Regions from separate parts of the Pseudomonas sp. GW821-FHT01C01 genome, predicted to be linked through region 2. Evidence: riboswitches for the same ligand, from Rfam matches in the RefSeq annotation. Region 2 holds a riboswitch; the other holds the start of a gene.
What was found. Region 2 has a riboswitch for cobalamin ahead of AC07XF_RS06045 (CbtB domain-containing protein). Riboswitches for the same ligand answer to the same signal wherever they lie in the genome.
Positions count from the first base shown of each region.

Region 1: it holds a riboswitch for cobalamin, as region 2 does, so the genes downstream of both, cobO (cob(I)yrinic acid a,c-diamide adenosyltransferase) here and AC07XF_RS06045 (CbtB domain-containing protein) in region 2, are expected to answer to the same signal.

Region 1 is NZ_JBWKXF010000055.1:8,845-17,051, forward strand. Features, by position in the region: gene AC07XF_RS24440 (C40 family peptidase) at 1-254, shown strand, start outside; gene AC07XF_RS24445 (O-methyltransferase) at 273-935, shown strand; gene AC07XF_RS24450 (PQQ-dependent sugar dehydrogenase) at 1,054-2,367, opposite strand; gene AC07XF_RS24455 (hypothetical protein) at 2,434-3,018, opposite strand; cobalamin riboswitch at 3,172-3,405, shown strand; gene cobO (cob(I)yrinic acid a,c-diamide adenosyltransferase) at 3,488-4,099, shown strand; gene AC07XF_RS24465 (cobyrinic acid a,c-diamide synthase CobB) at 4,096-5,478, shown strand; gene bluB (5,6-dimethylbenzimidazole synthase) at 5,475-6,125, shown strand; gene cbiB (adenosylcobinamide-phosphate synthase CbiB) at 6,122-7,030, shown strand; gene cobD (threonine-phosphate decarboxylase CobD) at 7,023-8,015, shown strand; gene AC07XF_RS24485 (cobyric acid synthase) at 8,012-8,207, shown strand, end outside.
Region 2 is NZ_JBWKXF010000006.1:48,450-56,656, reverse strand. Features, by position in the region: gene cobN (cobaltochelatase subunit CobN) at 1-2,240, opposite strand, end outside; gene cobW (cobalamin biosynthesis protein CobW) at 2,244-3,314, opposite strand; cobalamin riboswitch at 3,418-3,630, opposite strand; cobalamin riboswitch at 3,826-4,051, shown strand; gene AC07XF_RS06045 (CbtB domain-containing protein) at 4,173-4,364, shown strand; gene AC07XF_RS06040 (CbtA family protein) at 4,376-5,083, shown strand; gene AC07XF_RS06035 (cobalamin biosynthesis protein) at 5,080-5,493, shown strand; gene cobM (precorrin-4 C(11)-methyltransferase) at 5,578-6,324, shown strand; gene nfuA (Fe-S biogenesis protein NfuA) at 6,468-7,052, opposite strand; gene AC07XF_RS06020 (fatty acid cis/trans isomerase) at 7,243-8,207, opposite strand, start outside.

The DNA.
Region 1 (8,207 bases), on a different contig from region 2:
GCGAGATGATCTCCATGCAAGCGGCGAACGTGGGCAAGGAAGGCCTGCAAACCGGGGACCTGATTTTCTTCGCCACCAATGGCGGTTCCCAGGTCAGTCATGCCGGGATCTACGTGGGGGAAGGGCGTTTCGTCCACGCGCCAGCCACCGGCGGCACCGTGAAACTCGATAGCCTGTCCAAAGCGTATTGGCAAAAGGCTTATCTGAGCGCAAAACGTGTTCTGCAGCCCGAACATTTGGCGCGCAATCCGTAACTTCCGGAGCTGGTGGTCATGACTGCTCGCACGCTCAATCTCGACGACGCCCTGTACCAATACCTACTCGATGTGTCGCTGCGCGAAACGCCACTGCTCAAGCGCTTGCGCGATGAGACCCAGGCGCTGCCGATGGCGCGTTGGCAGGTGGCGCCTGAGCAGGGGCAGTTTCTCGCCTTGTTGGTGAAGCTGACGGGGGCCAGGCGCTTGCTCGAAGTCGGCACCTTTACCGGTTACAGCGCGCTGTGCATGGCGGCGGCATTACCCGCTGACGGTTCGCTGATTTGCTGTGATATCCCCGGCGACTACAACGCCATCGCGCGGCGGTACTGGCAAGAAGCAGGGCTCGCCGGGCGGATTGACCTGCGCCTGGCGCCGGCACTGGAAACCCTGGCCGAGCTTGAGCGACAAGGGCAGGGCGAACCGTTCGATCTGGTGTTCATCGATGCCGACAAGGCCAACTACCCGGGTTATCTGGAACACGCCCTGCGTTTGCTGCGGGTCGGTGGGCTGGCGGTGTTCGATAACACGCTATGGAGCGGGCGCGTACTTGAGGTCAGTCCCGAGAGTGCGGACACCCGAGCGATCCAGGCGCTCAACCGGGCCTTGAAAGACGATGCGCGGGTGGATTTGTCGTTGTTGCCGTTGGGTGATGGGCTCACTCTCTGTCGCAAACGCTGAACCCTGTGGGAGCGGGCTTGCTCGCGAAAGCTGATTGTCAGTCAACATTGATGTTGAATGTTATGGCGCCTTCGCGAGCAAGCCCGCTCCCACAGGGGGATATGTTGGCAGTTGGAATTTATTTTACCGGCGACACCCGCCACACCTTGTTCCCCACATCATCGGCCACCAGCAGGTCGCCTTGTTGGTCGATCACCACGCCTACCGGGCGACCCATCGCTTGTTCCTTGTCGTTGAGGAAGCCGGTGAGCACGTCAACCGGTTTTCCCACCGGTTTGCCGGTGCTGAACGGCACGAAAATCACTTTGTAGCCACTGTGGGGTTTGCGGTTCCATGAGCCGTGCTGACCGATGAATGCCCCTTGAGTGAAAGGCGCCGGCAGCTTGCTGTTTTCGGCGAAGGTCAGGCCCAGGGATGCTGTGTGCGGGCCGAGCGCGTAGTCTGGGGCAATGGCCTTGGCCACCAGGTCCGGGTTTTGCGGCTCGACGCGTATGTCGACATGCTGCCCGTAGTAACTGAACGGCCAGCCATAGAACCCGCCGTCCTTCACCGAGGTGATGTAGTCCGGTACCAGGTCGCTGCCAATTTCGTCCCGTTCGTTGACCGCGGTCCACAGCGCGCCGCTGTGCGGTTCCCACGCCATGCCGTTGGGGTTGCGCAGGCCGGAGGCGAAGATCCGGTGCTGGCCGGTGGCACGATCCACTTCCCAGATCGCTGCACGACCTTCTTCCTTGTCCATGCCGTTTTCGGCGACGTTGCTGTTGGAGCCCACGGTGACGTAGAGCTTGCTGCCGTCCTTGCTGGCGATGACGTTTTTGGTCCAGTGGTGGTTCAGCGGGCCGCCGGGCAAATCGACCACTTTGACGGGGTGCGACTTGATCGCCGTGTCGCCGGTTTCATAGTGGAATCGCAACAAGCGATCAGTATCGGCAACGTACAGATCTTTGCCGACCAGTGTCATACCAAACGGCGAGTTGAGGTTTTCCAGAAACACGGTTCGGGTTTCCGCGATGCCGTCGTGATCCTTGTCCCGTAGCAACGTGATGCGGTTCGGGCTGGGCACGGTAGATCCGGCACGCCCCATGACGTTCTTCATGACCCAACCGCGAATGCCATTGCTGTCTTCGGGTTTGGGTGGTGCGGCGGTTTCCGCCACCAGCACATCGCCATTGGGCAGCACATAAAGCCAGCGCGGGTGATCCAGGTCTTCGGCAAAAACGGCCACTTGGGTGCCATTGGCGGCGATGGGCTTCGCACCCTCCGGCCAGCCAATGGCAGGTGCAATGTTCACGGTCGGAACCAGGGTCTTGTTGGGTTCTGGTAGTTGAGGTGACGGGCCGGTGCCGTCGGAGACTTGCAGCCTGGAGGTCTCGCCACAAGCGGCGAGCCCTCCGCTGAGCGCGATAACGAGAACGAGCGGGGGCGTGCGCATGCTGGTGTTCCCTATGAATGCCTTGTTCTAATCATAGAGGAGCGTTGTCGTCCGATGGTTCAACCCTTAGCCGCGTGCTTCCTTGAACAGCACTGCAATGCCAGGGTGATAGTTGCCGGCTTCGTTGCGCAACTTGCGATAGGCGTAAGGGAAATACCAGGCCACAGCGCAGGTGTGTTCCTTTTGCAGGTCGTCGACCATGTCCTGGAGTTCTTCCGGCGTGGCGCCTTGCTGGGCTTTTTGCGGTGCGACGAACAGGCAGCCGAGCTTCAGGTCACTGGCATGGCTCACTCGCTTCGCGTCGCTGGCGATATCGAGCAGGGCCTGGGTCAGGTTGAGACTGTTGACCCGTGGCCAGCGCTGGCTGGTCTGGATGTAGGCGCGGGTTTCGGGCGAGGCGAGGAACAGGTCGGCGCGGCTGTTGCGTTCGCCTTCTTCGGTCTGTTTGCGGGTTGGCGTCTGTTGCAACGTGACCATCTCGGCCATCCAGGCGGCGGCAGACAGCAGTCCGAGATTGGCTTTTTCGTCGTGCCAGTACGGTGTGTCGCCATCACCGCGGACGGCGTTATAGCGGTCGATGCATTCGAACCAGCGCTCGAGCACCGGGCGCAGGAATTCCAGATTTGGATTGCTGATGATCATGCCTTGCATGGGCTCACCCTTGTTATTGTGTTGTGAGGTTGTGGCTCTTTGATATCACTGCTGAGAGCGTGGCACAAGATTGGCGTCAGTTTATTGATTGACAGCAGTTATTCGGCAGGTGGCCTCCCGGCTTTAATTGACGCTCCACCCCCAACCCTCTAACCTTCGCGGCTTGTTTCAGGTGCTCTGTGGCTTGGGTCGACAGAGTGAAACAGGGAAGCCGGTGAGTGAGTTCTTCTTCAAGTCGAAGGCCTGCAATTCCGGCGCTGCCCCCGCAACGGTAAATGAGTGAAAACTGTGTCTGGTGCCACTGTGTCGGTTTGATGCGGGAAGGCGCACAGTCTGGCCCCGCGGCCACTCATGAGCCCGGAGACCGGCCTGATTCATCCAGCGGCATCACGGTGGGCGATGCCAGGCTTTTTGCCTTCTATTGTTGTGCCTGCCCGCCGTTATTCCAGCCTCAACGGAGAGCTCCCCCATGACTGATACCCCCGATCGTGACGAACGCCACCTGGCGCGCATGCAGCGCAAAAAAGCCGTGATCGACGAGCGCATTGCCAATTCCCCGAACGAATGCGGCCTGTTGCTGGTGCTGACCGGCAACGGCAAAGGCAAGAGCAGTTCGGCTTTTGGCATGCTCGCCCGCGCCTTGGGTCACGGCATGCAATGTGGCGTGGTGCAGTTCATCAAGGGCCGCAACAGTACCGGCGAAGAGTTGTTCTTCCGACGCTTTCCCGAGCAGGTGCGCTTTCACGTGATGGGCGAAGGTTTTACCTGGGAAACCCAGGATCGTCAGCGCGACATCGCCGCCGCCGAAGCCGCCTGGGCAGTGTCGCAGGAGCTGCTGCGCGATCCGTCCATCGGTCTGGTGGTGCTGGATGAGCTGAACATCGCCCTCAAGCACGGCTACCTCGATCTCGACCAGGTGCTCAGCGACTTGCAGGCCCGACCGCCGATGCAACACGTGGTGGTCACCGGGCGTGCCGCCAAGCCGGAAATGATCGAGATGGCCGACACCGTCACTGAAATGGGCATGATCAAGCACGCCTTTCAAGCCGGGATCAAAGCGCAGAAAGGCGTCGAGCTGTGAACACGCCTCGTCATTGCCCGGCGGTACTGATTGCCGCACCGGCCTCCGGCCAGGGCAAGACCACCGTCACCGCAGCGCTGGCCCGATTGCATCGCAATCAGGGGCGCAAGGTTCGCGTGTTCAAGTGCGGTCCGGACTTTCTCGATCCGATGATCCTCGAACGTGCCAGCGGTGCGCCGGTATATCAACTGGACATGTGGATGGTTGGCGAGCAGGAGAGTCGTCGACTGTTGTGGGAAGCCGCCGCTGAAGCCGACCTGATCCTGATCGAAGGCGTCATGGGGCTGTTCGACGGTACGCCGTCGAGCGCCGATCTGGCGCGGCATTTCGGTGTGCCGGTGCTGGGTGTAATCGATGGCACCGCCATGGCCCAGACTTTTGGCGCATTGGCCCTGGGGCTGGCGCGTTATCAGCCGGACTTGCCATTCGCCGGCGTGCTGGCCAATCGTGTCGGCACGCTGCGCCACGCGCAACTGCTCGAAGGCAGCCTGACTGAAGGATTGCGCTGGTACGGCGCGCTGTCCCGGGAAACCGGGATCGAATTGCCGAGCCGGCACCTTGGCCTGGTTCAGGCCAGTGAGTTGAACGATCTCGACCTGCGCCTCGATGCGGCAGCCGATGCCCTGGCCAGCAGTTGCGAAGTCGCGCTGCCACCGGCGGTCGAGTTCGCCGCACCTGATGTCATCGCAGCCGAACCGCTGCTGGCCGGCGTGCGCATTGCCGTCGCCCGTGATGAGGCCTTTGCGTTCACCTACGGCGCGAGCCTGGATTTGCTGCGAGCGATGGGCGCCGAGTTGTCGTTCTTCTCGCCGATCCGCGACAGTGCGTTGCCGGAGGCGGACAGCCTGTATCTGCCGGGTGGTTACCCGGAACTGCACCATGTTGCACTGGCGCAAAACACTGCGATGCTCGATGCGATTCGCGCGCACCACGCCGCCGGCAAACCGTTGCTCGCCGAGTGTGGCGGCATGTTGTATCTGCTCGACTCCCTGACCGATGTCGAGGGCACTCGTGCCGAACTGGTTGGCTTGCTAGCCGGTGATGCGGTCATGCAAAAGCGTCTGGCGGCGCTGGCGTTGCAAGCGGTGGAACTGCCGGAAGGTTCGCTGCGCGGGCACACCTATCACCATTCTCTGACCAGCACTGAACTGGCGCCGATTGCCCGTGGCATGAGCCCTAACGGCGGGCGTGGAGCGGAGGCGGTTTACCGTGAAGGGCGGATGACCGCCTCTTACGTGCACTTTTATTTTCCGTCCAATCCCTCGGCGATTGCCGCGCTGTTTGCGCCGAGCCTTGAGGCCGCCTTCGCTGGCAAGCCAGCTCCTACAATGGATCACCAACCCCCTGTAGGAGCGGGCTTGCCCGCGAAGAGGCCATGACCGACAACGCATTCTCCGAAGTCGAGCGCGCAGCGGTCTACCGCGCCATCGCCGAACGCCGCGACATGCGCCACTTCAGCGGCGGTACGATCGAGCCCGAGTTGCTTCGGCGCCTGCTCGAGGCTGCGCATCAGGCGCCGAGCGTGGGCCTGATGCAGCCTTGGCGCTTCATCCGCATCAGCGATCGCGCCTTGCGTGGGCAAATCCAGGCCCTGGTGGAAGAAGAGCGCATTCGCACCGCCGAAGCCCTTGGCGAGCGCAGCGATGAGTTCATGAAGCTCAAGGTTGAAGGCATCAGCGATTGCGCCGAGGTATTGGTCGCCGCACTGATGGACGACCGCGAGCGGCATATCTTCGGCCGCCGCACCTTGCCGGAAATGGACATGGCTTCGCTGTCCTGTGCGATCCAGAACCTGTGGCTGGCGTCCCGCGCGGAAGGTCTGGGCATGGGCTGGGTGTCGCTGTTCGAACCGCAAGCCCTGGCCGATTTGTTGGAGTTGCCACCCGGAGCCAAACCGCTGGCTGTGCTGTGCCTGGGGCCGGTGAGGGAATTTTATCCGGCGCCGATGCTGGTACTCGAAGGCTGGGCGCAGGCGCGTCCGCTGCAGGAATTGCTGTATGAAAACTATTGGGGAGTGAGTCAATGAGTGTGGCGTTGTTGAGTGTCGCCGCGGTGGCGCTGGATGCGCTGCTGGGTGAACCCAGGCGCTGGCATCCGCTGGTGGCGTTCGGCCGTTTTGCCGATCGCATCGAGCAACGTTTCAACGGTGGCGGTCGAGGCTGGCGCAGCCATGGCGTCACTGCGTGGGTGATTGCCGTGTTGCCGCTGACGCTGTTGGTCACGGCATTTTCCTGGGCGCCTTATGTCGGCTGGATCGTCGAGATTCTCGCGCTCTATTGCGCCCTCGGCATGCGCAGCCTCGGCGAACACGTCACGCCTGTGGCCAAGGCCCTGCGTGGTAATGATCTGGAAGCGGCGCGCACGCGCGTGGGCTATCTGGTCAGCCGCCAGACCAGCGAACTGGATGAAACTGAAGTCGCCCGTGCCGCGACCGAGTCGGTACTGGAAAACGGCAGCGATGCAGTGTTCGCGGCGTTGTTCTGGTTTGCCGTGGCTGGCGCGCCGGGCGTGGTGCTCTACCGCCTGAGCAATACGCTGGACGCGATGTGGGGCTATCGCAACGAGCGATTCGAACGGTTTGGCTGGGCGGCGGCGAAGATCGACGACGTCCTCAATTACATTCCTGCGCGTCTGGTGGCACTGACTTACGCACTGCTGGGCAAAACCCGTCTGGCGTTGAAATGCTGGCGCACCCAGGGGCCGACCTGGGACAGCCCGAACGCCGGCCCGGTGATGGCGGCAGGGGCGGGTGCCCTTGGCGTCGAATTGGGCGGGGCGGCGATTTATCACGGCGAACTGCACCAGCGTCCGCAGTTGGGCGAAGGCGTGCCGGCGGATGCCGACTCCATAGACCGGGGCTGGCAATTGGTCCAGCGCGGGGTATGGTTATGGCTGCTGATTCTCTGCATGGGGGCCGAATTTTATGCTTGAGCACGGTGGGCGATTGCGCAAGGCAGCGCTCGAATACGGCATAGATGAAGCCGACTGGCTGGACCTGTCGACGGGCCTTGCGCCCTGGCCATTCCCGGTGCCGGAGATTCCGCTGCGGGCCTGGGCCCGTTTGCCGGAGGCGGACGATGGTCTGGAACAGGCCGCCTGCGATTATTACGGCACCTTGCAGGCATTGCCGGTGGCCGGCTCGCAAATGGCGATTCAACTGCTGCCGCGATTGCGTCGGGCAGGCAAGGTCGGCGTGCTGTCGCCGTGTTATGCCGAGCACGCCGAGGCGTGGCGTCGCGACGGCTACATCGTGCGCGAAGTGCTGGAGCATGAAGTCGACTTCTTTATCGACAGTCTCGACGTGCTGGTGGTGGTCAATCCGAATAACCCCACGGGCCTGAGCCTGACGCCCAGTCGCCTGCTCGACTGGCACGCGCGGCTGGCCCAGCGCGGTGGCTGGCTGGTCGTGGACGAAGCGTTCATGGATAACACGCCGCAACTGAGCCTGGCGCCGTTTGCCCATCAAGTCGGATTGATCGTTTTGCGCTCCTTCGGCAAGTTTTTCGGCCTGGCCGGTGTGCGCCTGGGGTTTGTGCTGGCCGAGCGCAAGTTGCTCAAGCTGCTGGCTGAGCAAGTGGGGCCGTGGGCTGTGAGCGGGTCAACCCGGGTAGTGGGCCAGGCCTGTCTGCGCGATACCGAAGGGCAGACGCGGCAACGGGTACGCACCGAAGCGGCCAGCGAGCGCCTGGCGTCATTGCTGGAGCAACACGGCTTCAAGCCCGAAGGCGGTTGCGCGCTGTTCCAGTGGCTGATCACCGAACGCGCCGAAGAACTGCATGAATTCATGGCCCGGCGCGGCATTCTCCTGCGGTTGTTCACGCACAACAGCAGCCTGCGATTCGGCTTGCCCGGTGATGAAATCGCCTGGGTGCGACTGACGCAGGCGTTCGAAGATTTCGCCAAGGAAAACCAATGACCACGCTGATGGTGCAGGGCACCACTTCGGATGCCGGTAAAAGTACGCTGGTGACTGCGCTGTGCCGTTGGGTTACACGTCAGGGCATCAGGGTGGTGCCGTTCAAGCCACAGAACATGGCCCTCAACAGTGCGGTGACCGCCGACGGTGGCGAGATTGGCCGCGCCCAGGCGGTACAGGCTCAGGCCGCGC
Region 2 (8,207 bases):
TCCAGTGGATCGAAGCCCAACGCAAACGCCTTGGCCAGCGCCCGCAACAGACTCGATTGCGCACCGCGTCCATCGCCCCTTGGAATGCGCAACAACGCCAGCAAGGTGTCGATGCGCAATCGACCGGTGGGCGACTCACCGAACACATGCAGGCCATCGCGGATCTGCGACTCTTTCAAGTCGCACAGGTAAGTGTCGAGTCGCGGCAACCAGATCGCCGCGTCGGCATCGCTGTCGAGTTGTTCGTCCAGTTGCAGTTCACGGTCGATGTGCGTGTCGCGCACCAGTTGCAGGATGTCGCGTTGCAACTCTCGGGCGCGGCGGGGATCGAGCAACTGCGCTTCGTAATACTCGTCCGCCAACAGCTCGAGGTTGCGCAGCGGGCCATAGGTTTCGGCGCGGGTCAGCGGTGGCATCAGGTGATCGATGATCACAGCCTGGGTCCGCCGCTTGGCCTGGGCGCCCTCGCCCGGGTCGTTGACGATGAACGGATAAATGTTCGGCAGCGGCCCGAGCAATGCGTCCGGCCAGCAATGTTCCGACAACCCCACGCCTTTGCCCGGCAACCATTCAAGATTGCCGTGCTTGCCGACGTGGATCACGCCATGCGCACCGTAGGTGTTGCGCAGCCAGAAATAAAACGCCAGGTAGCCGTGGGGCGGAACCAGGTCCGGGTCGTGATACACCGCGCTCGGGTCAACCTGATAACCCCGCGCCGGCTGAATGCCGACGAAGGTCAGGCCAAAACGCAGGCCGGCGATCATCATCCGTCCGCTACGACACATCGGGTCGTTTTCTGGCGCGCCCCAACGTTCGAGCACCGCCGCGCGGTTGGTTTCGGGCAGTGCGTGGAACATCGCCAGATACTCGTCCATTGCCAGACTTTGCTGGCACGGACGCAGGTCGAGGGTATCGAGATCGTTGCTGACGCCGCCCAGCAACTGCTGGATCAGCGCCGTGCCGCTGTCCGGCAATTCGGTCGGCAACGGATACCCTTCGGCATGCAGCGCCCGCAGGATATTCAGTGCGGCGGCCGGTGTGTCGAGCCCGACGCCATTACCGATGCGACCGTCACGGGTCGGGTAATTGGCGAGAATCAACGCAATGCGCTTCTGCGCATTCGGCACCCGTGCCAGATCGACCCAACGCCGCGCCAGTTCGGCCACGAAATCCATGCGCTCCGGTTGCGGCCGGTAGCAAACCACATCCGACTGACTGCGCTCACTGCGCCACGCCAGATCCTTGAAACTGATCGGGCGACTGATGATGCGGCCGTCCAGTTCCGGCAAGGCAATGTGCATCGCCAGGTCACGGGGGCCGAGGCCCTGTTCGCTGGCGCGCCAACCCGGTTCGTTGTCCTGCGCGCAAATGGCCTGAATCACCGGAATATTGCGGCGAAACGGACGCAGATGCGGGGCTTCGGGGCTCGACTGGGCGAACCCCGTGGTGTTCAGGATCACCGAGACGCTGGCCTCATCCAGCCAGTCCTCGACCACGCCAAGGCAGCCGGGTTCTTTCAGGCTGGCCAGCGCAATCGGCAACGGATTCAACCCCGCCGCCTGCAATCGCTGGCAAAAAACATCAATGAAAGCGGTGTTCGCCGCCTGCAAATGCGAGCGGTAAAACAGCACCGCCGCCACCGGTTGACCCGCGCGCCAGTCGGCGTGCCAGTCGCTCAGTGCGGCGGCGTGTTTGTGCGGGTGGTAAATCGCCGTGCGTGGCAGGGTTTGCGGCTCGCCCCAGGTGTAATCACGAGCCAGCCAGCGGTTGGCCAGGCAGCGAAAAAAATCCAGTGCGTTACCCATGCCGCCCTGGCGCAGAAACTGCCAGAGCCGATCGCGATCCTCGGCGCCGACGGTGCTCAGGTCGCTGAGTTCCGGGTCCGGGCGATCATCACCCGGCACCAGAATCACCTGCACGCCGCGTTGCGACAGTTCGACCAGACGCTCGATACCGTAGCGCCAATAAGCGATGCCGCCGTGCAGCGAAATCAGGATCACCTTGGCGTGACGCAGCACTTCGTCGACGTACAAATCGACCGAGGCATGGTTCTGCACCTGCATCGGGTTGGCCAGGCGCACGCTCGGGTAATCGCCGGGCAACTGCTGCGCCGCCTCGGCGAGCAGCGCAAGGCTGGAGTCGCCGCTGCACAGGACCACCAGTTCGGCGGGGGTTTGTCCAAGGTCGGCAATGTTGTCATCCGACACGAAACCGCCGGGCTGGGTCCTGAGCAGGTGCATGGCTTACACGCTGAGCGCGGCGCGCAATTGCGCTTCGAGAACAGTGGCGTCCAGTTCCTGGCCGATCAGCACCAAGCGGGTGATGCGCGCTTCTTCGGCGCCCCACTGACGGTCGAAATGCTTGTCGAAACGCGTGCCCACGCCCTGGATCAGCAGGCGCATAGGTTTGTTCGGGATCGCCGCAAAACCCTTGACCCGCAAAATGCCGTGCTGGACCACCAGTTGGGTCAGCGCGTCCATCAGCAGGCTTTCGTCGGCCTGGGGCAGTTCAATGGAGATCGAATCGAAGGCGTCGTGATCGTGGTCATCATGATCGTCGTCGCCATCGTGATGATGGTCGTGGTGGCTGTGACGGCTGTCGATGTGTTCTTCGGAGCCGGCACCCAGGCCGATCAGCACGTCCAGCGGCAGGCGACCGCTGCTGGCTTCGATGATTTTCACCGCGGGCGGCAATTCTTCGGCGACTTCCAGGCGCACACGGGCCAGGTCTGCCGGGTTGATCAGGTCGGTTTTGTTGAGGATGACCAGGTCGGCGCTGGCCAATTGGTCGGCGAACAGCTCGTGCAGTGGCGATTCGTGGTCCAGGTTCGGGTCGAGTTTGCGCTGGGCGTCGACCTGATCGGGAAACGCAGCGAACGTGCCCGCGGCGACGGCCGGGCTATCAACCACGGTGATTACCGCGTCAACCGTGCAGGCGCTGCGGATTTCCGGCCACTGGAAGGCTTGCACCAGCGGCTTTGGCAAGGCAAGGCCCGAGGTTTCGATCAGGATGTGATCGAGATCGCCGCGACGGGCCACCAGTTCGCGCATCACCGGGAAGAACTCTTCCTGGACGGTGCAGCACAGGCAGCCATTGGCCAGTTCATAGACACGGCCGTTGGCCTCTTCTTCGGTGCAGCCGATGGAACATTGCTTGAGAATTTCGCCGTCGATGCCCAACTCGCCAAATTCATTGACGATCACCGCGATGCGGCGACCCTGGGCGTTGTCGAGCATGTGCCGCAGCAGCGTGGTTTTACCCGAGCCGAGAAAGCCGGTGACGATGGTGACGGGGAGTTTGGCCAGTGTTTTCATCGGATGCCCTTTGGCTAAGCTGGCGGGCATACGGGACGACAACCGGCAACGAGGACGCGCGTGCCTGAAGAGTTCGCCACCGGATCACCCCGCCCGGTTGAAAGTGAGAATCTGTGACGAGGCAGGTCTCCTGGCTGACGGTGTGCCGGCCTTGAGCCTGGCATTCGCTGCGCCTTCCCGCCGGTCTCATGGATTGAGCCTGCAGTGGCGTGGCAGCGAACATCACCGTTCACAGTTGCGGGGGCAGCCGCGGCATCGACCGCGTTCCCTTCTTAGCTTCGACAAACGCCGAAGAACCTCGAAAGCGCAAGGCTACGCATGGTATTGGGGCGGGTCAATGTTCACGTGACTTCTGCGGTGTGCCCTTCGCGAGCAAGCCCGCTCCCACATTTGATCGGGTTCTTTCAGGAGAAAAGGGTCAAGTGTGGGAGCGGGCTTGCTCGCGAAGAAAGCGACTCGGTTTCCAGTTGAGAACCCTTGCCAATTGACGCCCAACCCCCGCCCATGCTCTCCTACACAACTTGTTACGGGTGCCCTTCACAGGGTGAAACGGGAAACCGGTGAATCATGTGCTTTACTCTTAAGCCATGTCAGTCCGGTGCTGCCCCCGCAACGGTAAGCGAGCGAAGCATCAGATCCACTGTGCCACTACGGCATGGGAAGGTGATGCTTGCAGGATCAGGCAGATGCCTGCGCCCCTCGTGAGCCCGGAGACCGGCCCGCAACACAAAGTGACCAGTACGATCACTGAAACAACAAACCCGCGGTGGGCGGGCGCTGTTCGAAACGCTGCGCGCCTGGTTGCGCAGGTTTTTGCATGCGCTCTTATTCCCCGCTGACAGACCAGAGGGAAACGCCATGTCGATCATCAGCAGCACCGGCCACACAACAACCAGCACCACTTCTACCCTGGCCCAACGCCTGACCGCCGCCGTCTGCGCGTCGATCCTGGGCGCTTGCCTCGTGTATTTCGCCGGTTTCTCGCACATCGAAGCGGTGCACAATGCCGCCCACGATACCCGTCACAGCTCCGCATTCCCGTGCCATTGAGAGCTGCCGACATGATCAAGCGTATTGCGCAAACCGCAGGTTTCACCGGGCTGCTGGCCGCCCTGCTACTGACCCTGCTGCAAAGTTTCTGGGTCGCTCCGCTGATTTTGCAGGCCGAGACCTACGAAAAAGCCGAACCAGCCGCTGTTGAAGTTCACCAGCACGCCGATGGCGCCATGGCTGCTCACACCCACGATGCCGAAGCCTGGGAGCCGGAAGACGGCTGGCAGCGTGTGCTGTCGACCACTGGCGGCAACCTGGTGGTGGCCGTCGGTTTCGCCCTGATGCTGGCCGGCCTGTACACCTTGCGTGCACCGACCAAAACCTCTCAAGGCCTGCTCTGGGGCCTGGCCGGTTATGCGACCTTCGTGCTCGCGCCGACGCTCGGCCTGCCACCTGAATTGCCCGGCACTGCCGCAGCCGATCTGGCACAACGGCAACTGTGGTGGATCGGCACCGCCGCCTCCACCGCCGTCGGTATTGCCTTGATCGTGTTCAGCCGTCACTGGCTGATGAAAGTCCTCGGTGCGGCGATCCTCGCCGTTCCCCATGTGATTGGCGCACCGCAACCGGAAGTGCATTCGATGCTCGCTCCGCAAGCACTGGAAGCCCAGTTCAAAATCGCTTCGCAGCTGACCAACGTGGCGTTCTGGCTGGCCCTGGGCCTGATCAGCGCCTGGTTGTTCCGCCGCAAAAGCGATGGTCAATACCACGCATGACGGATGCCAGCACAGCGCCGACCCTGGTGGTCGGCCTGGGCTGCCAACGGGGCTGCCCCGTGAGCACGTTGCTGGCGCTGCTTGATCAGGCGTTGGAGGCGCACCAGATTGCTCGTCATGAAATCAAGGCGCTGGCCAGCATCGATTTGAAGCGCGACGAACCTGCGTTGATCGAACTGGCTCAGCAGCTTGGCCTTGAATTGAAGTATTTCAGCAGCGAACAACTGGCTGTCTATGAGCCGCAACTCAGTCATCAATCGCAAATAGCATTTGAACGCACCGGTTGCTATGGCGTGGCGGAAAGCGCAGCACTGGCCCTGGCTGAACAACTGGCCCAAGGCCCGGCAAAACTGCTGATTCCACGACAAAAATATGCCCAGGCAACCCTGGCATTGGCCGGCGCGGCATAAAAACCCCGATAATCCCCGCCATTGATTATGAACATTCTTCATCTGAAGCCCTGTTCATCCCCCTTTTTTCCACAGGAACCGACGATGACTGTCTACTTCATTGGCGCAGGTCCCGGCGACCCCGAATTGATTACCGTCAAAGGCCAGCGGCTGATTCGCAGCTGCCCGGTGATCATTTATGCCGGCTCTCTGGTGCCAGCCGCCGTACTGGAAGGTCATTGTGCCGAGCAGGTGGTCAACAGCGCCGAACTGCACCTGGAACAGATCATCGACCTGGTCAAGAGCGCCCACGCCAAAGGTCAGGATGTGGCCCGAGTGCACTCCGGCGATCCGAGCCTGTATGGCGCCATTGGCGAGCAGATTCGCTATCTGCGTGAGCTGGGAATTCCGTTCGAGATCGTGCCCGGCGTCACCGCAACGGCGGCCTGCGCAGCCCTTTTGGGCGCCGAACTGACGCTGCCGGACGTTTCACAGAGCGTGATCCTGACTCGCTACGCCGACAAAACCGCCATGCCACCCGGAGAGGAGTTCTCCAGCCTGGCGCAGCACGGCGCGACCATGGCGATTCATTTGGGGGTTAATCACCTGGCGAAGATCGTTGAGGAGCTTGTGCCGCATTACGGCGCCGATTGCCCGATTGCAGTGGTACATCGCGCGAGCTGGCCGGATCAGGATTGGGTGGTGGGAACGCTTGAGGATATTGCCGGAAAGGTTGAAGCCAAGGGCTTTCGCCGTACAGCGTTGATTCTGGTGGGTCGGGTACTGGGCAGTGACCACTTCAGTGAGTCATCGCTGTATCGCGCGGGGCATGCGCATCTCTATCGTCCATAAGGCCCTCTTCGCGAGCAAGCCCGCTCCCACATTGAAATGCGGTCAACTGTGGGAGCGGGCTTGCTCGCGAAGGGGCCAACGAAATTTCCCCACAAAAAAACGGCGCTCACGGGGCGCCGTTTTTTCGTTTCGCAGCGAACACCTTAGTAGTAGGCGTTTTCTTTCTGCGTGTGGTCGGTCACGTCGCGAACGCCCTTGAGCTCGGGAATACGCTCGAGCAGGGTGCGCTCGATGCCTTCCTTCAGCGTCACGTCGGCCTGGCCGCAGCCCTGGCAACCACCGCCGAACTGCAGGACGGCGATGCCGTCTTCAACCACGTCGATCAGGCTGATCTGGCCGCCGTGGCTGGCCAGCCCCGGGTTGATCTCGGTTTGCAGGTAATAGTTGATGCGCTCGTTGACCGGGCTGTCGGCGTTGACCATCGGTACTTTGGCGTTTGGCGCCTTGATGGTCAGCTGGCCGCCCATGCGGTCGGTGGCGTAGTCGACGACTGCATCGTCCAGGAAGGCTTCGCTGAAATGGTCGATGTACGCGGTGAAGCTTTTCAGCCCCAGCGCGGTGTCTTCGGGTTTTTCTTCGCCCGGCTTGCAGTAGGCAATGCAGGTTTCGGCGTACTGGGTGCCAGGCTGGGTGATGAAGACGCGGATGCCGATGCCCGGGGTGTTCTGCTTGGAAAGCAGATCAGCCAGATAATCGTGAGCGGCGTCAGTGATGGTAATAGCGGTCATGGAAACTCCTCGCAGGCTTGGGCGCAGTTTACGCCAATCAACGCGCCGGACAAAGTCCTAGTATTTTTGTCGGGAAAGATTCCGACAATAACCCCCTGTGGGAGCGGGCTTGCTCGCGAAGGCGTCGTGTCAGGCAAATCAATTGCGAATGACACACCGCTTTCGCTGGCAAGCCAGCTCCTACAGGGGATCAAAGGTTCTCGTAGCGGTTCATGTCCAGCACGCCCTCTTCCACCGGATCGGTTTCGTGGATGTAGCGGCTAAGGTCATGGAAATACGGCCAGAATTGCGGATGACTGCGACGTATCCCCCAACGTTCGACGATTTTCTCGAAGCTGTCGGTATCCCTGGCGTTTTCCATCGCATCCACAAACGCCGGCACTTGCTCGGCCGGAATGTTGAACATGAAGTTCGGATAGCTGCTGAGCACACCCGGGAAAATCGTCAGGGTGTCGAGCCCCGGCTGATAGCGCAGCGATTCGCCGAGCAGGAACGCCACGTTGCTGTGGGCACGGTTGCGCAGCAGGCTGTAGACCTCACGCTTGCCACTGCGGGTTTCGATTCGCAGCAGGGTCGCTTCCGGCAGTTGATCAATCACTTTCAACCCGGCCGCCGGACGCGAGGTCAGCCGGCTTAGCGCCTGCTCGGCACTTTGCAGGTCCGGATCAATGTTCGGCCGCGAGCAGTAGGCGCCGTCGCAGCGATTGATTGGATCAGGCCTGGCATTGAGGTCGCCATAGCGGGCGAGCAATTGCCGGGCGAAATCTCGCTTGGGATCCTGCGGATTCAGATTCAGTGCCGTCGGCTTGTCGTTATCGATGGTCTCGTAGTCCAGCCACATCTTGAATTTGCCACTGTTCTGATACCAATCGTCGAGGTAGCCATCCCGGGAATCGGCGGGCATCAGGCGCAGGAAGTTCTGCTCGGCACCGTTGCGGATCAGGTCGAAATACAGCCGCGTCTGGGCCTGATGGGACACATTGCCGAACACGTCGAAGTTCACTGCCAATTGATAGTAGGTACGCTCCAGCAACGGATAGTCGAACAGCCACATCGTTTGCGGCACGTCGCCGATCAGGCCTTTGGTCACCGAAGCACTGTCGAAATGGCGGAAGATACTCAGCAACGCATTGTCATTGCCCGCCCACAGGATCG